2 regions of the Lysinibacillus sp. NPDC086135 genome follow, and region 2 is predicted to be linked to the other one. Evidence: riboswitches for the same ligand, from Rfam matches in the RefSeq annotation. Region 2 holds a riboswitch; the other holds the start of a gene.
What was found. Region 2 has a riboswitch for FMN ahead of ACIPKN_RS09550 (ECF transporter S component). Riboswitches for the same ligand answer to the same signal wherever they lie in the genome.
Positions count from the first base shown of each region.

Region 1: another riboswitch for FMN. It lies ahead of ribE (riboflavin synthase); the one in region 2 lies ahead of ACIPKN_RS09550 (ECF transporter S component).

Region 1 covers NZ_JBIVCA010000017.1:112,914-125,140, reverse strand. The annotation lists gene pgeF (peptidoglycan editing factor PgeF) at 1-223, opposite strand, end outside; gene ACIPKN_RS20240 (transmembrane-type terpene cyclase) at 390-1,013, shown strand; gene ACIPKN_RS20235 (VanW family protein) at 1,179-2,165, shown strand; gene ACIPKN_RS20230 (HAD hydrolase-like protein) at 2,715-3,332, opposite strand; gene ACIPKN_RS20225 (YibE/F family protein) at 3,647-4,423, opposite strand; gene ACIPKN_RS20220 (YibE/F family protein) at 4,420-5,547, opposite strand; gene ACIPKN_RS20215 (SDR family NAD(P)-dependent oxidoreductase) at 5,913-6,491, shown strand; FMN riboswitch at 6,690-6,815, shown strand; FMN riboswitch at 6,941-7,066, shown strand; gene ribE (riboflavin synthase) at 7,208-7,846, shown strand; partial or broken gene ribB (3,4-dihydroxy-2-butanone-4-phosphate synthase) at 7,982-8,575, shown strand; gene ribH (6,7-dimethyl-8-ribityllumazine synthase) at 8,627-9,094, shown strand; gene ACIPKN_RS20195 (spore germination protein) at 9,278-10,723, shown strand; gene ACIPKN_RS20190 (carcinine hydrolase/isopenicillin-N N-acyltransferase family protein) at 11,093-11,293, shown strand; gene ACIPKN_RS20185 (hypothetical protein) at 11,278-11,463, shown strand; gene ACIPKN_RS20180 (ATP-binding protein) at 11,982-12,227, shown strand, end outside.
Region 2 covers NZ_JBIVCA010000005.1:174,319-186,545, forward strand. The annotation lists gene ACIPKN_RS09525 (radical SAM protein) at 1-626, opposite strand, end outside; gene glnA (type I glutamate--ammonia ligase) at 1,164-2,498, opposite strand; gene ACIPKN_RS09535 (sodium-dependent transporter) at 2,856-4,202, opposite strand; gene ACIPKN_RS09540 (SH3 domain-containing protein) at 4,705-6,219, opposite strand; gene ACIPKN_RS09545 (hypothetical protein) at 6,662-6,868, opposite strand; gene ACIPKN_RS09550 (ECF transporter S component) at 7,256-7,840, opposite strand; FMN riboswitch at 8,063-8,260, opposite strand; gene ACIPKN_RS09555 (RNA polymerase subunit sigma) at 8,513-9,811, opposite strand; gene sigX (RNA polymerase sigma factor SigX) at 9,808-10,341, opposite strand; gene ACIPKN_RS09565 (ATP-binding protein) at 10,419-12,200, opposite strand; gene ACIPKN_RS09570 (response regulator transcription factor) at 12,193-12,227, opposite strand, start outside.

The DNA.
Region 1 (12,227 bases), on a different contig from region 2:
AAATCGTGACTTTATGGAAATTAGCACTATGTGTTTGTTGCGTGCAAATAAAATTATTTAAGTCACAATTTAAAGTAGCTGCTAATTGTTTTCGATTTTTTAGCACATCTGCTTCATTCACACATGTATGGAGCGCCATATTGTTATGTTCCGGCTCGATGTCATCCTTTAAGGTAGTGCCTGCAATAAATTGGTCGTTATCATAATAAATTTTAGTTTTCATATTATCACCTCGTCTTACTATATATGATTGGTTAATGAATGTATAGGCGCTTACTCTTTAGAATATTTGAGCCATAAGTATTTTCTACAATTCCTATGACATAAACAATAGATTTCTTCACATATAGTATCGAAGAATGAGAATTAGAAGGAAGGAGTTTGTAGATATGACGCAAGAAAAATTCATACTGATCTTCCAATTAGGCATGTGGCTATTTTGGATTATTACATATATATTAATCATCAAACAAGGTATACAGGATAAAAGATATGGGATGCCCATGGCCGCAATTTGTGCCAATATTTCATGGGAATTTATTTTTTCATTTATGTATCCACTAAATGACTTGCAAAGGATCCTTACTTTTCTGTGGTTTCTTTTGGATATTTTCATTATGACGCAATTTTTACTTTATGGTTATAAGGAGTATAAAAAAATTATTCCGAGAAAGGTATTTTATTCATCTTTTTTCATAACACTCGTAGTAAGCTTTTTCACGATTTTAGCGCTGATGCATGAATTCAAAGATATGGCAGGCATATATGCAGCATTTTTCCAAAATCTGATGATGTCAGGGCTTTTTATCGCCTTATTCATACAGAGAGGGAACTTAAGTGGACAATCAATGGGCATAGCTGTTTGTAAAATGATCGGTACTGTGTTTGCGGCAGTTTGCTTTTATTTGTATTTTAGAACACCTTTGATTACAATTATTTCGCTTGCAATCTTTATTTATGATTGGATTTATATAGTATTGATCTATAGGTTTAAAGTGAAATATGCTAAATGAAAAAAATGATTCCGTGCCATACATCTATAAAAAATAGCGCTCTACAATTCAACTTTGTAGAGTGTTTTCATTTTATAAACAAATAAAAATGATGAAATGAAACACACTATCAGCAATACACGAATAAGATGTCTCTGTAGTATATCGATAGGGTAGGTGTTTTATTTGAAAAAGAAGTGGATAACCACATTATGTATTATTTGTACAGTTGGGCTAATTGGCTGTCAGGGGAAAATTGCGGATGAGAAAAAACAAGAACAACAAATTCAAGCGTCAGAGCAAAAAGCGGATGATGTAAAAAAGCCTGTTACCTTACAACAAGCAGAGCCAGCCGTGGTTGAAATCGAAGATCCTGCAACAAAAGCCATCATCCAAACAATTGCACCGAAAGAAATGGACTACGAACGAGATCGACAATCGTATACAGAACAAATTAAACAATTAGCAAAAGATTTGGCGCGAGGAAATGAAAAAACTACCGGCTATGATAAGCGGATGATACTCGATAAGCTAGATGATCAAGGAAAAGTAATTAAAGGTAGTCCTTTAATTGTTTTAAAAGAAAGTGACTTAGTAGAGAGAATATTAGAAGCCTCAGCAACTGGTGGTAAAGTGGAGTTGCCCTTATCTGTTACAGAAAGCGGCTATAATTTTGAAGACATTCCGTATTTAGAAGACGTAGCTGTTGGATCCTATACAACTTACTTCAATACTCATGATGTAGGAAGAAATAAAAATATTGAACTTTCTGCGAAGGCCATTAATAATGTTATCGTTGGAAGTGGAGATTATTTCTCCTTTAATACAGTTGTTGGACCTAGGGATGAAGTAAATGGTTATCAGCCTGCACCAGAGATCATCAACAAAAAGGTTGTGATGGGCATTGGGGGAGGCATCTGTCAAACGTCCTCAACCTTATTTAACGCGGTTGACCAAATACCGGTGAAATTTGTAGAACGTCACCACCATTCTTTGGATGTCGGGTATGTTCCAAAAGGAAGAGACGCTACAGTTTCCTATGGTGGTTTAGACTTTAGATTTCAAAATACAACGAACGTACCATTTTTAATTAAAGCTAGCTATAGTAAAAATTCTCTTACAATTGAGATCAGAACAGCAAAAAAATATGTCGCCAACTTGAAAAAGCCATAGTATTTTTCATAGACACTTACAATGTGTCTTTTTTTAGTTGGAACTGCAGAAAAGTTAGTGCATATTAAAGAAATATCGCTGACATTTCTTCATACATAAGTATTTAGTGTTGTCGCTTCGCTTTCGCACAGACTTGCTGCAGTTTCGTATTATCCATTTAATTAGAGTGAAAGATTGAAAATGCATTTTAAATGGAGTGGTTGATTGGAGTGAAGACTGGGCTACCCTTGGGGATTAGCGATAGGGGAACGAAGGCTAAAATATCACGTCCTATGATAACGCCTTCGTGACCAACTTCGGTGCCGCTACCGCTTCGCTTTCGCGTAAAAAACATCTGTTGGCATGGGACCTTAGAGCGAACATTGCGAGTAAAGCGGCTCATCGGACGTCCCTCGGAAAGTGCCTAGTCCGAACAGTAATTACCCCCTCGCTTTGCCGAAAAGCCATACTACTTTATTTAATAGGACACCTTCATTTCAGCGGCACAAAACTTTTTTAACTATAAAAATAGGATCATAGCCATTTTTTAATCGCTATGATCCTATTCGTTTAGATGATATTTAAAATCTCTTGTGGTGTAGCTACTTTGTACTCGGGATCTTCTTGGCATACAACTTCAATAGCGTCATATCCCCAACCAACCCAAATAATAGGCACGCCCACTTTTTTGCAGGCTATAATATCTCTTTGCTCATCACCAATGTATAAAACTTCAGAAGGGGTAATGCCTGAGTCCTTTAAAAATTTTTTTATCACTTTATCTTTTCCGAAAATACGGTTTGAACAAAGTACATTTGACACACAATGAATGCCGTTCATTTTTAGAAATTCTAAAATATTCTCTTGTGAATTAGAGGAAATAATAAGGATTTTATAGCCTCTTTTATCAATTTCCAAAAGGACTTCTTTAATGCCATCATAGAGATGAACATCATGTAATGACTGACGATATAAGCGATAAAACTGTGGTAAAATCATGGGCAATTTATACATTGGGAAGTCGAATAATTTACTGCGCTCCGCTATAGATAATTTTTTTAATGATTCGATTTCCTTTAACTCTATTCCTTTAAATTTATATTTTTGTGCAATCGTATTCCAAGCTGATGTAAACACTGCTGTAGAATCTGCCAGTGTTCCATCAAAATCAAAGATAATATATTTCATTACAAATTTTCTCCTTTATAATCTAGTTGTAAAGACGTTTTTTTCTTGAAAATGTTACTGCCTATTCAAAAAATAATGACATGATTATACAGGATATGAAACAGCGTATTGTAAATTACCATTGATGAATAATTTTTTTACTAAAGTGTAAATGTTTTTTTGATGAAAGGGAGTAAGGTATCTCCTTGGTAAATATTGTACCGAAAAATGCGTTGAAATCAATAACGAAATCATCTTTAAAATTACTATGTAATTGAATGGATAAAAAAGTACCTGTCATCCGTTGGTATTGAGCTGGGTGACAGGTACAACAATTATGAAACATCTTGTGTTGTATCTCGTTTTTTTGTTAAATAATATGCATTTACCGAGGAAGTAATAGGAATGATGAGTGCGATTCCAATGCCTGCGCAGAATATCATAATAAGTTCAGTGACAAATACTTTAGAATTAATGATTTCACCAATTGAATAAGATAAATCTTTAAACCATATGAGCAAGCTTAAATAACCACCAAAGAAAGCGAAAAATAATGTATTTGTATCTGTACCTAAAATGTCCCTTCCAATGCTTAAACCTGATGTAAATAATTTTTTTCTGCTAATGAAAGGATTATGATGAAGAATCTCATGCATGGAAGTAGCAATGGAAATAGCAACATCCAAAATTGCCCCAATCGTACTCATAATAATAACGGAAGCGCCAATTTGCACAAAATTGACGCCAATATAAAGGGAAAATATGCCGATTTCCTCGGAGGATTCTTCCCCGAATCCACGAATCATTGATTGCTCCGTTACAAAAACAATGAATAGTAATAAAATTACAATCGTAATCATTGTAGATATGAATGCAGTTACCGTTTTACTGCTCATTTCATTAATAAAAAATAAGCTAATCCAGCTAATGACGGTACAGGCAATGAGCGTTAATAAAATCGGACTATTTTTCTGACTGGTCATTAAAAAGATAGTTATAAAGAGCACTCCAAAGTTTAAAAATAAAGATAGAAAAGATCGTACACCTTTTTTCCCACCAATAACAATCATTAAAATGAATAAAATGGCAGTTAACCATACTAATACATTCATTGTTTTGCCCTCTTTCGATTAATGAAAAAAATAGAAGTGTATAAACTGATCGGAATCGTTAAGACAACACCGATTCCACCTGCTAGGGCCCTAGCTAATTCTAATGAAAGGTTCATGGAAAGTGTTTGCCCTAATGGATAAGAGTTTTTCAAATATAAAATCAACATAGGGATTGAGCCACAAATATAAACAAAAAACAAAATACTTGTAATCGTTCCCATAATGTCTTTCCCGATATCAATTCCTGAGGTTTTCAGTGCTTGGTCAGATATATCTTGGTTTTGCTCGAATAAAGCAAACATTGAAGAAGCCATTGTGATGGAGACGTCCATTACAGCTCCTAGTGCTCCAATAAATAACCCAGCCATAAAAATCACTCGATATGGGCGCGTTAAAAATTGCATTTCTTCATATCGAAGTCCGTTCTCGTTTGTGATCCACAGAACTAAAGCGCTAATCAATAGCGAAATAAATGTTCCGATAAGTGTTGCAACAATCCCTGCATATGTTTTCTCATTCAAGCCGTTAATGAGAATTAAAGAAATGACCGTAAATAAAAGAACACATACCCCGCTAATAAATATCAAATTTATATTGGAATATATATATAAATCTAAAGCGTAGGATAATACAAGAGAATTTACAATTAAACTGATGATTGAAAATAACCCTTGTCTTTTACCAACAATCAGCAAAGCAACAATAAAAATCCACGCCACTATCAAGACAAACTGATCACGTTTCACGTCTAAAATAGCCCCAGTTAAATCTCCATTTTTGTTTGTATTTGCTTTAATAGAAACAAATAATTTATTTCCAACATGGTACTCTTGATCAAAGGCTCCAGATGCTGAATACTCATTGGTAAAATGAATAAGCTTACCTTTTTTTTCACCATTTTTTAATACAGCTGTAATTTGCTGAATATATAAATGATCTTCATTTTCATACATATCGATAACAGGGTTTGATTCTTGTAATTCCGTTTTTATAACTTCTGCAATTGGACGGTCATAAAATGCTTCGTTGTGATAAACGAAAAAAACAGAAGCGATAAAGCAAATTGCGATAAATGTATAAAATATACCTTTGTTAAAGGATTTTTTTTTCAAGATGTTTTGCAATAATAAAACCTCCAATGTGAGAAGGGAATCTAATCATATTCGTTGCGTTCATTGTTAACGTTGACAAGAACAATGACTCACAATATCACTATTATTTTTTAATGTCAAGCAGATAAAAAAATGCCATTATACAGTAACGTGCTAAATGACAAGAGGTTCCTTAATTATAGAGTTGCTTCTAATATGGCTTTTATTATTCTAAGTTAGTTATTGCTTAATTAAACTACTGTTATTTATTAATGTAAGTTTAGTAATGCAAGGGTGAAAATCAATGAATATTTCTTATAGAGAAATATTATGTCGGAAAGTTGCCATTATTACAGAAGAGATTGGGGTGTGTTCCTATTGAAGGGATATTCGTTCTAGTGGATGTTTCTAAAGTAGAGGATGTTCACAATTACGTACAGCAAGCTATAAACACGTATGGCCGTATCGATGTATTATTCAATAACGCTGGCATCATTCAAAAGTTTGCACCATTTACAACGGTTGAATTAGAAGAATACGATCGTTATATGGATATCAATGTAAAAGGTATTTTCCTAGGTATGAAATATGTCATTCCAGTAATGGAAAAACAGGGCAAAGGGGCAATTATAAATACTGCTTCATCTGCAGGTATTCGTCTAGAGCACAGTATTGCTGTATACTCCGCGAGTAAACATGCAGGTATTGGTTTAACGAAAGGTGCAGCAATCGAGTATGCAAATAAAGGTGTTCGTGTTAATGCTGTGTGTCCAGGTGGTATCGTTACACCATTATTCCATAGTGTTGGTGAAACGCTTGAAAAAACAGGATACGTACCAGAAGAAATGGCACGTGTACGCATGGGACGCCATGGTGAACCAGAAGAAGTAGCAGAAGTGGTCCTATTCTTAGCTTCAGATAAAGCAAGCTTCATGGCTGGTACTGTTGTCTCTGTTGATGGTAGTTTAACTGTATAATTTATTGCCTTTTTAAACAGTTACGCCTTTGGTCTTTTATAATGACCAAAGGCGATGGCTGTATTATCTTCATTTCAAGAGAAAACCCAACGTCAGTACAAATTTACGAAAGCGAAATTAGTTAGAGAAAAATTTTTTATTAAGAATTATCTGGATAATAAAATAAAATAGTGTTATCGTAAGAAATAGCTAAATAAAAATATCCTTCAGGGTAGGGTGAAATTCCCAATCGGCGGTGATGAAGAAATTCAAAGTCCGTGAGCGCAAGCTGATTTGGTGCAAATCCAAAACCGACAGTTATAGTCTGGATGGGAGAAGGGTAAAAGTGTGAGCTTTTTAAATTCGCTTGAGTTTATAAGGTTTGTTTGAGTATGCTTTTATGTTAACTACTTCCCATTTTATAGTCGGGAAGTAGTTTTTGTTTTATTTGGCTAAAAAATTGAATAGCAGTAGTTCTTCGGGGTAGGGTGAAATTCCCAATCGGCGGTGATGAAGAAATTCAAAGTCCGTGAGCGCAAGCTGATTTGGTGCAAATCCAAAACCGACAGTGACAGTCTGGATGGGAGAAGAACGATGAGATGACAGCCTATGGAAAAAAATTATATCCATGAGGTTTATTTGTTGACGTCTTATGTAGATAAACTCCCAAACCCCTTTTATTTAAGGGGTTTTTTGTTTGAACGGAAATTATTAAATGAATGAAAGTAGGTGAAAAAATGTTTACAGGAATTGTTGAGGATATTGGTACCGTAAAAACCATGCAAAGCGATCGTCAAAGTATGAAAATTACCGTTATTTCAAAGAAAATGGTAGAGGACGTAAAGCTCGGAGACAGTATAGCGGTCAATGGTGTTTGTTTAACAGTGATATATTTTAATGAACAAGAGCTAACGATGGATGTAATGCCTGAAACAGTGAGCGCAACAAATTTACAGCAGCTCGCAGTTGGAGATCCGGTAAATTTAGAGCGCGCTATGTCAGCTAATGGACGTTTCGGTGGTCATTTTGTATCCGGACATGTAGACGGGGTAGGGAAAATAGTGCGTAAGCGACCATTAGCAAATGCAGTCTATATTGATATTGAACTATCGAAGGGGTTAACGAGCTACTGTATGCCAAAGGGCTCCATCACAATTGACGGAACGAGTCTAACACTTTTTCATGTCGAGAAAAACGGTATCACAGTATCACTGATACCTCACACATACAAGGAAACTATTTTAGGTATGAAAAAAATTGGTGATCTCGTCAATATAGAAACCGATTTAGTTGGAAAATACATTTTGCATCAACTTAAGCGTGGACAGGAACCACCAACCATCTCAAGAGACTTCTTAGCAAAAAACGGATTTTGACTTCTTTCAGCAATTATTTTTGTAGCGACAGGTACAGAAGTCCAAACATCTGCTTTAAAGAAGTTAAAGATTCCTGACGCAATTATGCCGAGGCATAATGGATATAATACATTTTACGAACTGGAGGTGGCGATATTGCTACATTCAATTGATGAAGCAATAGAGGATTTAAAACAAGGGAAGATGATCATTGTAGTAGATGACGAGGACCGAGAAAACGAAGGGGACTTACTCGCACTTGCGGAATTTATGACCCCAGAAACAATTAACTTTATGGCGACCTATGGAAGAGGTCTTATTTGTACGCCGATTTCACAGGATCTTGCACAAAAATTAGCATTAAAGCCTATGGTTAGTATTAATACAGATAATCATCAAACGGCATTTACCGTTAGTATAGATCATGTAGATACAACGACTGGAATTAGTGCCTTTGAACGGGCAATGACTATACAAAAAATGCTAGAACCACAAGCGAAAGCTGCGGATTTTCGTAGACCCGGTCATGTATTCCCGTTAATTGCAAAGGAAAATGGTGTATTAGAGCGTAGAGGACATACAGAAGCTACAATTGATTTGGCCAAGCTATGTCATAGTATTCCTGCGGGCATTATTTGTGAAATTATGGGGGACAATGGCAAAATGCTACGCTTTAATGACCTTGTTAAATATGCAGCGCTACATCATTTAAAAATGATTTCCATAGAAGCATTGGCCACTTATCGTCGTCAACAAATAATGGAAGAAAATAAAATGTCTATATAAAAGGAGAAAAGAACAATGGGTAAAACATTTGAAGCACAATTAATTGGTACGGATTTAAAAATAGCAGTAGTAGTTGGTCGTTTCAACGAATTTATTACAAGCAAATTATTAGACGGTGCATTAGATGGTTTAAAGCGTCATGGTGTGGATGAGAATTCTATCGATGTAGCATGGGTTCCTGGTGCATTTGAAGTTCCATTCATTGCAAAACAGTTAGCCGAAACAAAGAAATATGATGCAATAATTGGATTAGGTACAGTAATCCGTGGCTCAACAACACATTATGATTATGTATGTAATGAATCAGCAAAAGGAATTGCTAATGTATCACTAACTACAAATGTACCTGTTATTTTTGGCATTGTTACTACAGAAAGTATTGAACAAGCGATTGAGCGCGCAGGGACTAAATCAGGAAATAAAGGCTATGATGCAGCAATGTCTGCTATTGAAATGGCAAATTTAAAGAAGATGATTGGATAAGTTTTTCTAATAATAGTATGAAAATTTCGTAGGTGAATTATTCTGAAAAAGCATTAGAACATTAAAGTTTTCTTGAATATTTTTTTAGACCATGGGGAAAATAGCCGTAAGTGTATTTGTGTTATTACTCATAAATGTACTAATTAGGAGCTGGCTCAGTAGGAGATGAGGGATATTTCTTCAATGCAACAAGAATTAAATTTGAAATCTTTGAAGTCACTATTTCAACGCTCTGCTGATGTAATATTCCAAGAATATTTATTTCAGCAACATAAAGTACATTTGATAAAATGTGAAGGGATGATGGATGAGCGGTTACTCCAGACTGTTATTGTACAACGAGTACAATCATTATTTACTGGAAAATCGGAGGAATTGTTAGAGGAACATATACAAAATAATTTACACATTCCCCATCTTCAAAGAATAACAAGTAAAGATGATGCGATGACTAGAGTCTATAAAGGGCATGTTTTACTATATTTTGAAAATCTGAATTTGTTGTATTCGAGTTATATCGCAAAAAAACCAAATCGGGAGCCTAAAGAAACAACTCTTGAATTAGTTGTCAGAGGTCCGAGAGATGATTTTATTGAGGATGTTTTTATTAATATTGCTTTAATACGAAAACGATTACCTACCAATTCATTAAATGTAGAAACATTTGAACTTGGTAAACGCTCCAAAACAACTGTAGCTGTACTTTATTTTGAAGATGTCGTCAATCAAAAGATGCTTGAGAAATTGAAATTACAGCTGCAGCAAATTGATACGGATATTGTATTTAGTGGGGATTTATTAATGGAAAGAATTGAACAAAGTACTAAAATTATACCAAGACATGATTATACTGGACGCCCTGATTATGCTGTGCAAGCTTTAAGTAGAGGGCGCATTATCATCATAGTTGATGGTGTATCATATGCCGTTATTACACCTACAAATTCAATGTTACTCTTTAAATCCGGTGAGGATAATGAGTATCCGATTATTATAAGTTCTATGGAGCGTATACTACGAATAATAGCTATTTTAATAAGTGTACTTTTACCAGGTTTTTGGCTTGCACTTACAACCTACCATCAAGAGCAATTGCCATTCATTCTATTGGCAACAGTTGTTGAGTCAAGAACGGGTCTCCCATTTCCAACAATTCTTGAAACATTAATGATGCTTTTTATGTTTGAATTATTTCGAGAAGCAAATATACATTTACCCAATGTTATTAGTGGTTCCATAAGTGTTGTTGGGGGGTTAATTATAGGAGATGCAGCCATTAAATCGGGTGTTACGAGCCCCTCCATGATTGTAGTTATCGCTACTTCCAGTATAGCAGCCTATACACTTATCAATCAGTCTATCGTAACAGCAATGAGTATTCTCAGGATTATCATCATTTTAGCATCTGCCTTTTTTGGGTTATTTGGATTCTTCATTTCGGTGTTCTTCATACTTCTATATACTGCGAATATACGAGTATTAGGTGTTCCATTCTTAAATATGGGCGCAGATTTAGATTGGCAGGAGATAAAAAGATCTTTATTTCGCTTATCTCCAGCAGGTTATCGTACGCGACCTAAATTTTTAAATGTACAGGATAAGACAAAGACATCGAGTAGGAAAAAATAAATATTTAAAATGTAGAGATCGGGCTTTTATAGGCCTGATCTTTTTATGTCTTATTTCACTTGACCTTTTATTAGGTAAGGAGAGAAAAGTAATGAGATCTTATGAAGAATTAATCGTAGAAGTTATAAATCTAAGGGGCAAATTGGGCTTTCGGCAAGGTAAAGAACTACTGTCAACTTGTCATCCACTACAGTATGAATCTCTGAACAAATGGCAATACAACTACTACGATTTCATTCCCCTAGTCTTTTGCAAAAAATGGAAGGTGGATTAGCTCAAACGCCGAATTCAGTCATTGATATGTATAGTGGCTATAATATTACCTTTCCAGAAATGGGCTGTACATCTTTGGTATAAGACGGAAATTATATTAGAGACTATGATTTTAGACCAACATTATATGATGGAAGACTTGTATTTTCTCATCCAATAAATGGATATGCAAGTGTTGGATTTAGCCAACAAATTATCGGTAGACTTGATGGGATGAATGAGTGTGGGTTAGTTGTTGGTCTACATTTTGTCAACAATGAGTACCGTGGTGGGGGGCTTTATTGCTTCAACGATTGATCCGAATATTATTAGAACAATGTAAAAATATTGAAGAAGCACTTATTGTTACAATTCAAGCAACGAGTATGAAAGAGAAAAATAAGAAAAATATTCAGGGTCTGTCAATCTTAGGAGAGGACGCAGAACTGTTACAATTTCTTTTAAAGATTATTTGGACGAAGCGCTAACGCTTCCTAAAAGGTTAAAAGGTTGGATTGATCTAAACGATGGAATGGACTAAGTAAAATATAATAAAGGGGGCATGATAAAAGTTTGTTCTGCTTTTTAGTTTACTTTCTAGGGAAGGATTATTAAACTAATGGTTGCGACTAGAAGGGTGTTTCGCTCGAAAAATAAAAATTGTTTTAGAATTTTATCAGTTCCTGACAGACTTCTCCAACATCAATATGGGAAGGAGATAGCCCAAAAGTAAGTGGCGATAATTGGGTTGGGAATAGTCAAAACTTGCTTGGGATGATAAGATAGAACGAATATTGTTATTTAGAGAGGCGAAAAATCCGGAATCTTATGTATTTACAAAAAGTCGATTCCTGACGTCATTATGCAGAGGTATAATTGAACAACTATAAAAAAGAAGTTTACTTGATGTTAACTTCGGCTAACGATTTTTGTATTTGATGCGAAAGCCAAGCCCAACTAAATTAAGGCATTATTCATGTCTATAGATGAGGAAGTACCAGTTTGTATGAAAACACGAAAAATAAAACTAATTTTACTACTATCAACTATCTTATTAATATTGTTTACCAGTTTAAACATCTTTACATCCTACATAAAAATGAAAAAGACAGTTGAAGAGTCAATAGCTAACCAAAGTCTCGAAGCGGCTAGTTCTATTGCATCTTCAATTGATGTAGAAGCGTACAAACAATTTTTAGATAACCCTGTGAAAAACAATTATTATTGGCAATTAAGAAATTACTTAAATGAT
Region 2 (12,227 bases):
TTATCTAAACATGTATTAAGTTCTTGAACTTTATGTTCAGTAATTGCTATACCATTAGAGATCATTCCTGTTTTTGCTCCCTTGCTCTTAGCATAGCGGAGTATTTCTAAGTGACCTTTGTACAAAAGAGGCTCCCCACCTGTAATGCTAAGGAAAAATTCACCATACCTTTCTGAGGCCTCATCAATTAAAGCTAACCACTGTTTTGTATCTATTTCATCATATTCTTTAACTCCACTATCCATGTAGCAATGTATACAACGTAAATTACATCTGTTAGTCAAGTGAAATTGTATATTACGTACGCGTTTAACGTTATCGTCACTAGCAATATATGATTTATTAAAAAAGTCTTTAGTATAAAGCAAAGAAATCATTTTTTTCATTTGTTCTAAAGAGTCTATCTCTCGTTGATTATATTTATAGGAGTGTGATCTTACAGCTTCACGTATACTTATATTATTGATAAGTGAGTTGAATAAGTCCGAATCTTTATCTGAAAGGACAATCCAAGTAGGTACATTAATAGCAATAAATAAGTTCTTCCCCTTTACCTTCCTATGTTTTATTGGTTTGGGCAATTGCAAAGGTTTATCAAAGTCAAATCTTTTCTTTTTATAATACATAGCTCATCACCTACACCTCTCGATTTTTCCGATAATTCGGTATAATTCGACACTTTAAAAATATCATCGACATCGCGATAAGTCAATTATCATATTTTATAGAAGGTAATTAATATTAGGAATATTATAAACGGCGCTTGATTTTACTATTTATTTTTAAACTTTTTATTTGACCAATTAGTTACATAAGGAATCTATATATTATCTATACAAATGTTACTGACAGTAGATAAAATGAGCCTAAGGGAACATGTCCCTTCTTTGAGGACGTACTGATCGGGGTGTAGCAGCTAGAAAAAAATCGAAATCGCACCAAGGGAGGAGTCTGCCAAAAAACGGATCACTTGATTTTATCTTTCCAATTCTTCTTTCCTTAAGCACGAATTCACAAACTTTAGATAGCTATGAATAATTCAGGTCTATATTATTAATCAGAACCTTTCTGATTAATATAGGGATAGCTTTCTTTTTGACACTCAATCCCTCACCTTTTAGATCAAAAAAGTGTCGGAGTCCCAAAACCCCAACACTTCCCACCTAATACATTTTCAAATATTCTTCCCGCTCCCAATTATGGACGCGTGTGCGGTATTTATTCCATTCTATTTCTTTAGCAGCCGTGAATTTTTCAAAGATATGATCTCCGAGTGCTTCACGTACGGTATGATCCATTTCTAGTTCAAGGAGTGCATATTCCAATGACGATGGGAGGTTGTCGATATTATTCAATTCACGTTCTGCTCGTGACATTTTATAAATATTGCGATCTACAGCATCTGGTGGTGTAAGATCTTTGCGAATGCCATCGAGCCCAGATGCTAAAATAACGGCCATTGCTAAATAAGGATTCGCTGCTGGATCGACAGAACGCAGCTCGATACGTGTTGATAGTCCTCGTGAAGCTGGAATTCGAATAAGTGGTGATCGGTTTTGTGCAGACCATGCTACATAGCAAGGAGCCTCATAGCCCGGCACTAATCGTTTATAGGAATTAACAAGTGGGTTTGTTATTGCTGTAAAGCCGTGTACATGTTTTAATATCCCTGCCATAAAGCTACGCGCTGTTTGGCTTAATTGCAATTGTGCACATTCATCATAAAACGCATTTTTATCCCCTTCAAATAATGATAAGTTGAAATGCATTCCAGAACCGTTAACACCGAATAGTGGCTTTGGCATAAAGGTTGCATGCAGTCCATGCTGTGCAGCTATCGTTTTTACAACAAGTTTAAACGTTTGAATATTGTCACATGCTTCGATCGCACTTGCATATTTAAAGTCAATTTCATGTTGACCAGGTGCAACCTCATGGTGCGATGCCTCAATTTCAAAGCCCATTTCTTCTAACTCTAATACGATATCACGCCGACAGTTCTCCCCTAAGTCAGTCGGGGCTAAGTCGAAGTACCCGCCACTATCATTCAACTCAAGTGTTGGCTGCCCCTTTTCATCTACCTTAAATAAGAAAAATTCTGGCTCTGGCCCTAAATTAAATGAGCTAAAACCTAATTCCTCCATCTCCTTTAAAACTCTCTTCAAATTGGAGCGTGGATCACCTTCAAATGGTGTACTATCTGGTCTAACAATATCACAGATAAAACGAGCCACCTTACCTTTTTCAGCCGTCCAAGGAAAAATTACGAAAGTATCAAGGTCAGGGCTCAAGTACATATCTGATTCCTCAATGCGTACAAAACCTTCAATTGATGAACCATCGAACATAATTTTATTGTCCAATGCTTTTTCTAATTGACTAACTGGTACTTCAACGTTTTTTATTGTTCCTAATATATCAGTAAATTGTAGGCGAATAAATTTCACATTTTCTTCCTTGACGCGGCATTTAATATCTTCTTTCGTATAACGTTTCATTCTTCACCACTCCAATGTAATTTTAATTAACACGATTCTTTTATAACTTTTAAAATACATTAAAAGGATAGTAAATACAATATCTATGTAAGGTTTTATCACATGCATTTTATCGAATATATTAATCTTTTTTTCAGATAGATAGAAAGCCCCTTTTACTTACGCGACAGATTCTATCCAAAAGCGGGAGACGCTCTGCAGATGTTCGAACACCCGCTGAAAAGTAAATTCAAAAGCGTATACATCTCACCACCTATCAAGACGGGAGACTTCCGTACCTATCGCTACGCTTTCGGTACAAAAAACAGAAATTAAAAATAGGTTGCATCCCTTCAAACGGAACGCAACCTACTCACTTTAATATTGTAAAAGCATATTTACAAACACAACGATAATCACAAAAGGTACTACTATTAACATCAGTAATCGATACGTTGAATAAAACCCCTGCCCCATTTGACTTCCTATTAATAATTCCTTCTTCACAAATTCTTTATCAACTACATACGCAATAAAGCTAGCAATCAATAAGTTACCTAACGGAAGCATTAAATTAGAAACTAAAAAGTCAGTTGCATCAAAAATCGTTTTTCCAAAAATTGATACATCAGCTAATGTACTTGATGAAAGCGCTGCAGGAATCGCCGCAATAAAGACTACTACACCTAGTAGCATCGTCAATGCAGAACGAGACATACGTCCCTTCTCCATAAATGCCGCTACGATAATTTCATACAAACTGAATGAAGAAGTTAACGTTGCGAATAAAAATAATAATAAAAACATCGCTAAGAATATTTCACCAAATGGCATTTGACTAAATGCTGTTGGCAAAACCATAAACAGTAAGCCGGGTCCAGATGCTGGTTCTAAATCAAAAGCAAATACAACTGGGAAAATTGCTAATCCTGCTAAAAAAGATACAAGCACAGTAAGAAGAACAACGGAGCCTGCGGAATTAGGTAAGCTCACATCTTTCTTTAAATAGGAGCTGTACGTCACAAGACAAGAAAACCCTACCGCTAAGCCAAAGAAGGACTGTCCTAACGCTTCTAATATAGCCTTTCCAGTTATATTGGAAAAGTCAGGCCATAAGAAGAATTTAACCCCCTCCATTGCTCCATCTAATGTTAAAGCCCTCGCAACAAGCACAATAAACATAATAAATAATAAAGGCATCATCCACTTATTGGCTTTTTCTATACCATTTTGCACACCAAGTGAAATAACTAATACATTTACTAGCGTAAACAGCCCTAAACCTAGTAATGTAATCCAAGGTGTTCCTACAATCTTTGCAAATAGTTCACTAGGATCAACGGAAGGATCAATAACAGCCCCAGTCACACCAAGGCCACTATATATAAAAATCCAACCCCCTACAACACTGTAAAAACTTAATAATAAAAAACAGCCGAGCACACCCATACGACCAACCCAAGCCCAACCTGTTTTCCTAGGTGCAATTTTTTTATAAGCAGTCACAGCCTCAGACTGTGTACCACGTCCTAAAATATATTCTGATAATAACATCGGTAAACCAATCAACAATGTAAATAGAACAAAAATTAGGAAAAACGCTCCCCCGCCACTTTGTCCAGTAACATATGGAAGCTTCCAAATTGCCCCCAGTCCGATTGCAGCTCCAGCCGATGCTAAAATAAAGCCTAGTTTACTAGACCATTGACTCTTTTTTTCACTCATCTCTTCAAACTCCTCTAACTTACTCAACTCTTCCTTATTCTACAATAAAATAATACACTCGACTAGATTAATTCTATATGTTACTTTTACGTAATATTATCCAACATCTCAACCATTCTACATAAAAAAACCTCGAAATTCTGATACTAGTATTACAACCTATGTACCTGTATATGATTACATAGTTTCTATCATGCGATATAGTGTAATGGGTGCGTTTGTAAGAGTGTTTGTAGGCTGGGGGTTAGGTAGAAGAACCTCTGAGGATAAACAATGAATTAAATCACACATCAATCTGTGGGCTTGTGCGTAAAATTACACACAAGTCCTTTTGTTATACTTTCTCAATCACAGCTTAACAAAAGACTTTGTAGCTCCCATCAAGCAATCTGTGTCAATGAATTTAGTTATGAAAGGTTCGAGGAGTGTCAAGAAAGGATTTATTAAACATAAAAGAGAAAAGATGACTTTTATAGTCACCTTTTCACTTGTAAGTAGCAATTTAGTTATTGAATATTTGCTCGTAACGGTGGAAGAATGCTACTGTGTGCGCTCTTGTTAGAGAATCATTTGGTTTAAACTCTTCATTTGTTTTAGTAGTTGTTAAACCATTATCACGAAGGAATTTAATAGCTTCTGACTGAGATACAGTCTTACCATAATGCATTGAAGCTAAGATACGAGCGAAGTTACCCCGTGTGATATCCTTACCTGCAATGGCTTGTTTGGATGCTGTGTTTGCACCTAGAACTGGTAGAGAGTATTTTGTAGCCAGTTGGTAGTTTACGTCACCATACCATGTAGTATTAGCTTTCGTTGAAGCTAGTTCTGATGGTTTGAAGTAACGGAATAGGATAGTTAACATTTGGTTTTCCGTTAAGTTAGTGTACGGTTTAAGTAAGTTTTCGTACTTGCCTGTTGATGGGTTTTTCACGTTTGGGTATCCACTGATGATACCGATGTTGACTGCCCACTTAAAATCCTCAGCCCAGTATTGGTTTGCATTGTAATCAGCAAACTTTGATACATCAACGTTTCCCGTTGTTGGCGGTGTTACTGGAGGTGTTGGGGTTGGGGTTGAAGCTGAGTAGTTTAAATAACTTGATGCCACATACCCCTCTGTCCCGTCATTTCTTTTCACAGGATACCAAACAAAATGGTTTTTCTTCGTTGATACTTCTTCATATTCAAAAGGTCCCGTAATGGTAACAATTTCACCTTCACGTAAAGTACCCATAGAAGGACTATCCTTAGTAGGTCTTGTCCTAACTGTTACATTAGTTGTTGCACTAACTTTCTGATTTGTTTTAAAAAAATACTTTGATTTTGTTAATGGTAAATCAAAAGGATAGTTCATCGCTGAAAATTTAATATTTTCCTTGCTGTTTGAATCATATTGAAAATGTTCGCGTAAAAAAGGCAGCTCTGTTAAGTCTATTAATTCCAATTTCTCAATAATTCGGAGAATTCTTTCTTGATAGGCATTTGCATTTCTTTCACCAGTTGCTTGGACAATTGGACTATTTACTGGCTTAGTACCGTTATAAGCCATGATAGCGAAGTACCAATGTTCCAATACATCTCTTTCCCCACCGTTGATGCTAGGCAAATCCTTCCGCTTAAACATATTATCTAGAGTCTTTACACCAGCTTGAATATTATAGACAATATCGCTTTTTAGTCTATCTTGATTGTAGCCAGCTTGATTTGTAATTTGCATAATGCCAATTCCATTATCAGCTGTCACAATCGCTTCACCATTACTATCGAAATGACGCCAATTTCCACTTTCACCTTCCGCTATTGCCTTCACAATTTCAGGTGGAACATCATAACTCAGTGCTGTTTCGGTTAACAAACAGTTCATTGTGGAATAATCAGGGTTTACATTCGATGCCGAATCATACTCACATGTATTTGCAATATTATTAGCTAATACATTTTTATCTATGTTTATAGATAGAGAGAGGGTACCAATGGCAATAACACTAATCAATGGTTTCAATATCTTTTTCATATGTGATTATTACACTTCCTTTCATATTTTTTAAAGTTAAAAGATTCAAATATATGTTATCATAAACCCAATATTTGAGATAGGGGTAATAGTCAATCTTTCCTTCATTTAACACTTTTGAGCGATAAATAATAGCTCCAACATATATTGTTTAATTTTAATTCGGTGAAAAGTTTGTAAATAGTGATTGTTGGATTTTTACTTTTTTTCGCGAAATAGGTAAGCTTCCTAAAGTCCCTTGAAACAAGCCCAAGCAAAATCTATCAACTCTTACAAGCTCGTTAAATGGCTCTGTAAGCTTGCTACGATTGTTGTTGTAAGCTGACTCAAAGTTGAAACAATTGAGTTACTTTGGAATCTAAAAGCAACATACCAAAATGTCACCTTCGCACTTTAGTGGTATATAAAAAGAGGGAGGAATTACCTTCCCTTATGTATGATTTTATAGGTATTGCTCTTTAGCAAAAGAACCATCTTTCTTCGAAACCTTTCTATCAACCTCAATCAAACCTGCTAGTTCTAAATTCTGAATCAATGCACGAATTCTTCTCTCTTTAAAACCAACAACGTCAATAATCTCATTGTTGAATACAGTTGCAGGAGCATAACCAAACATCTTGCTACGATATTTCAGATAACAGTAAATCAAAAACCCATCAACCCCGATTTCATCACACAATACACAACGAGTAAATTCAAATACACTTATAGGTAATGTATCATCCCTTGAGAACATTAGACCTTCTTTTCCCTTTCGATTGTATTGTAGAAGTGGTTTCTTACATGTATATCGCCCACTATATCTTTTAAAAAATTCCTTCGATTGAGATTCGTCAATATCATCTGATAATTGTGTTACCTTAATACCATCTTTCCCTGTTAGGTCAGTGTATATTGCTTAAATTCTGTAACTCTTTCTCATCTAAAAAATCTGCAATTGCAAATTTAAGCAACAAAAAAACACCTCCTAGACTTTAACAGTCCAATAAGGTGTCATTACTTGAACACTATCCTAAATCATACTTTATTCTCGAAATTAACTCATATACATGGAACGCTGATGATGAATCCATTTACGCATTGTTGTGAATAGTAATGCCATGATGATGGTAATTAAAATACCTTTCACAATGTTAAATGGCAAAATACCAGCTACGATCATTTTATATAGTGAATCACCTACAACAGGCTCCATACCTAAAAAGTAAGTGTACATAGGTAAAAACACAACATAGTTAAGAATGCTCATTCCTACTGCCATTACAATTGTTCCAACAGCTAAACCTCCGATAAGGCCTTTAACTGTTTTGGAGCGATTAAACACAAAGCTCACTGGTAGAATAAATAAAATACCTGTTGCAAAGTTCGCAATATGTCCTACCGGTACTCCCGTTGGCGTGCCTGAGAAAACCCAGTCCAACACATTTTTAAATAATTCTACTAAAATACCGGCTATAGGTCCCATAGTAATCGCCGCTAGTAATGCTGGCATATCACTGAAGTCCACTTCCAAAAACGCTGGAAACGGCGGAATCGGGAAATTAAAAAGCATTAATAAAAACGAAATACTGCTCAGCATGCCAATCGTAATATACGATTGAAGTTTAACATTTTTCTTCATAGAAAACTCTCTCCTCTTTGCTGATTCAATCTCGCAAGAAGAAAGGTTACGACCTAATCGATCATCATCATGAAAAAACCCTTATGCAAAAGAGCATAAGGGAGAATAGGCAAGATTAAAAAACGCCATTAATTAACTATTTTCTGAGCATACGCTGCGTGAAATCACATCGAAAAAACGCTCGTACATAGTTAAATTCATAACAATGAATGACGATCGTACCTCCATCTTCTCCCATCCAGACTTTAACTGTCGGCCTTGGAATTGCACCAAGTCAGCCATGCAAAAAATCATTTGCACAGGTCGCGGGCTGAAGAGCCTTTCGTAAATCATGCGAGCTAATATGTCTTAAAGGAAACATTAGCGATTTACAACTCTATTACCGCCGGTCGGGATTTTCACCCTGCCCCGAAGATGAATCATTATTTTTTTGTTTCATAGCCTTACTATAATGAATTATTAGAGAAAAGTAAATAGCTTTGCTTAAAAAAATCCGATTAAACTTGTATGCTTTAATCACGTAAAAGTAGCTTAAGTCCATATTCATCTCATTCTAGAGGTGAGAGACACTTCTGTACAGGACGCTTTGCTTTCGCTACAAAAAAAATAATAGAGCATTCATGCACATATAGCGGCGAGAATGCTCCAAATATTTATTTGTTGTTAGGCTGTTTATGGCATATATCGTTTATTGGCTCCTACAGGCTTTGGCAAGAATTTCTTTAAATCAAATCCCTCCCAGCTTTCCTGTACAACATTGTCTAGACGTATTTGTTGATCAAAACTTGCAGCAGTAAGCATCATAGCTTCTATCATTTGAGTTGCCCGAACAGTATCCATGGTCGTTAAATCAAGCGGCTCATCAAATATAACAATAACACCTTCTGCTACTTCTTTCACAGTGTATGTTAAATTTTCCGGTACAACTGGAACGTATACATCATCATTTTTATTTCGCATAACGGTAAGCGCTTCTGTTACAGTGGAAAAAGTTTTACGAGTATCGGGTGATAAATATTCAGCTCCATTTTCATCTTTATATAAATAATAATTAAAATGATTTGAGCTTGTTAAGACCATAGGCTTACTTGACTCTTCATCCTTAGAAAATTTGTAGGCTGTACCATCAGAATTTTCAAACTCAACATCTTTATACTCTGAATCTGAGAATGTATCCTGTAAAGTGTCTAAATATTCATTCGTATCTGCTGAAGCAACATCATAATCATTTTTCTTCGGCAATACATGAACTAGTTTATCGCCCTTCTCCTTTAATTCTCCTTTATATGGATGATAGTTAGTAAAACCATTTGCTTTCTCATCAATTTGCGGCGCATACTTTTCATACATTTGTAATGTTGTAGGCTTTTTCTTCGGAAAATCAGTAGCAACTCGTTCATTTGGAATGATATACGTCATCGGTACGCTATTCTTATCACGATTTGCCAAACCAATATGAAACACTACTGCATCTGTTAAATCTTCCTCATAAACAGATGATCGTAGAGACATGATCCTTGAATGTTCTGCTACGATGTTGTTGGATTCCATCATCTTATCGTGGTTGACAGAGCTTTTCGCTACATGACTGTCTGGCGATGTTGAATATTGAGAGGTTTCAGGCGCATTAGCCTGGTCTATTTTTGCATCATTATGATTTAGCAACGTCGAGCTTGTAAATACTGTTAAAGCGAAAACTGCTGCAACACTCATAAAGATCGGCCATTTATGAACTTTCTTCTTTGTTGCTGTCTCTGTACTTTCTTGTTGTGTAACATGTTGTTGCTCTTGTGATATTATTTCATCATCTATTGGTTGTTGTATAGCTCCTTGAAGATGGGTATTATCCTGCAAGCGAGCATCTGTCAGTAATCGATTTAATATTTCTTCTTTCGAACGGCGGTCAGAAAGCTTAGGGGCATTATTTAATAGATGCTCAAGTTGGTCATCATCAAATTGGTTATGTGTCATTGCCATTTCGCCTCCTGTTCTCTAACCTGTTGTAGCTGTTGCCTTAAAAATTTAATAGCACGGTGCTGAGTAGTTTTTACCTTCGCTTCTGTCCAATCTAGTATTTGTGCAGTTTCTGCAATCGATAAATCTTGAAAGTAGCGCATAATAATGACCATTTTTTGATCACCAGTACAGTGTTCAAGCGCTGATTGTACCTGTATAAATTCATCACTGGCCTGCAGCACGTCTTCCGGTGATGGTGTGGTTGAATGCAGCTGTTCCGTTTCCCAATCAAAAAAATCAAGTGAATGTTTTTGGCGTACAGCCTGCTTTCTAAAATGATCAATAGCGACATTTTTAGCAATAGCAAAAAGCCAAGTCTTTTCGCTACTATTTCCTGCGAATTGATCATATGAGCGCAATACACGAACATAAACCTCATGCGCTAAATCCTCAGCAAGTGTACGGTTTTTTACTAAATAAATAAGAAACTGGAACACATCTTGATGATATGCATCGTATAATCGATGGAACACGGAGTCATTCAAAGCACTCCACCCCCGTTCTCTTTATATTTGTCGTCTAAATGTCCACAGAAGTTACATCCAATTAATACCACTCTTTATTAGTATGAATCAAAAGGTAAATAAAAGGTGAAGGTAGTCCCCTCTTTCAGCACACTATCTACCATAATATTGCCTGAATGTGCCTTGACAATATTTCTAGCAATAGCTAAACCTAGGCCAGTTCCGCCTTTAGAACGTGTACGCGCCTTGTCTGCTTTATAGAAACGTTCAAAGACATATGGTAAGTCCTCTTGAGGAATACCATGCCCTGTATCCTGGACAGATATTTTGGCAAAGGTTGGCTCCTGCTCAACCTTCACTGTTACTGACCCTTCATCAGTATGACGGAGAGCATTATCAACTAAATTCGTTAATACTTGTTCAATTCGATCCTCATCTATACTAATCGAAGCTTCGTCATTAAATTCACTGTCAAATATTAGACGAACATGTTTCTCTTTTGCAACCTGTGCAAATTTTTGAGTAATACGTTCAAATGTTGAATTAATTGGGAGCTCATCCTTGTACAGCGTCATATGCCCCGATTCCATACGCGCAAGGTCTAATAAATCTGTTACGAGACGGCCCATACGTTTCGATTCATCATAAATAATTTTTGTAATCTCATTACGTTCTTCTTGATCCTGTATAAAATCATCATCCATTAGAGCCTCTGAATAACCTTGGAGCATCGAAATTGGCGTCCGTAGCTCATGAGACACATTGGCAATAAAGTCTGAACGCAGTTTTTCTAAACGATGCTGTTCCGTCATATCACGAATAACCGCAACCGCTCCACGTATCGATTCCTCACTATAAAGAGGGCTAATCGTAAACGTATAGTAACTTCCATCCATCTCAATTTCTTCTTCAAGCTTATCCTCAAACATCAATACATGATCGAGCATATGATAAAGCTCTGGCGGAATTGGTTTCGCACTTTGTGACCCCTTAGTAACAAACCATTTTTGCATTAAACGGTCCGCTGGTGGATTACTTAATAATATTGTACGGTCACGATTAAATGTAATAACTGCGTCTGTCATCGATGTTAATATATTGGAAAGCTGTTCATTTTCTTGATTGATCACTTCTAGATTGTGTTTCAATTGACGCCCCATTTGATTAAAGGCAACTGCAAGCTGGCCAATTTCATCATTTTGTGTAGTCGGCATCTTCGCTTCAAAATTCCCTTTAGAAATTTCAAACGCCAGCTCACGCATTTTACGTAATGGTGACGTAATACGTGATGAAAGGAAAAACGCAAAAAATGTCGTCAATACAAAGGCTATGAAAGCTGATAGAAAGACAATTTTCGTCGTCTCTTTCGATGTTTTATGCAGCGCATCTGGACTTTGATAAATAAAGACAGCTCCGTGCACAGCATTTTCCACATTTAGCGGGAAACCAAGCACAACATACGATTCCAATTTTTCTTCGTCCGTGGAAGAGGGCATCATCATTTCCTTAATAATCGGTTTATCTGATTGAAAAACTTCTTGGAACGATTTATTGGCTAAAATCATATCCTGTATTTCTTTTTTATTGACACCTTCCTGCATAGCGAAAGAAACTCTATCATGGTTAATAGCAATAAGTGCATTTGTACTTTCAGGTAAAATATCTTTTAATAATTCCGAAGTCGACTCTGCTGTTTCATTATCATCTACTATACTTGCAACTGTTGCTGCAGTTTGACGCAAGGAGCTTTCTGCTTGTTGCATATGGTAATTTTGAAGAAACTCAAGCATTAAAACCGTGAAAACAAACAATACAAATGAAACGAGAAGCAATATGGTTACCCATAGCTTCCCGACAACACTATTCCATATTCTATTCATTGACAACCTCAAATTTGTAGCCAACGC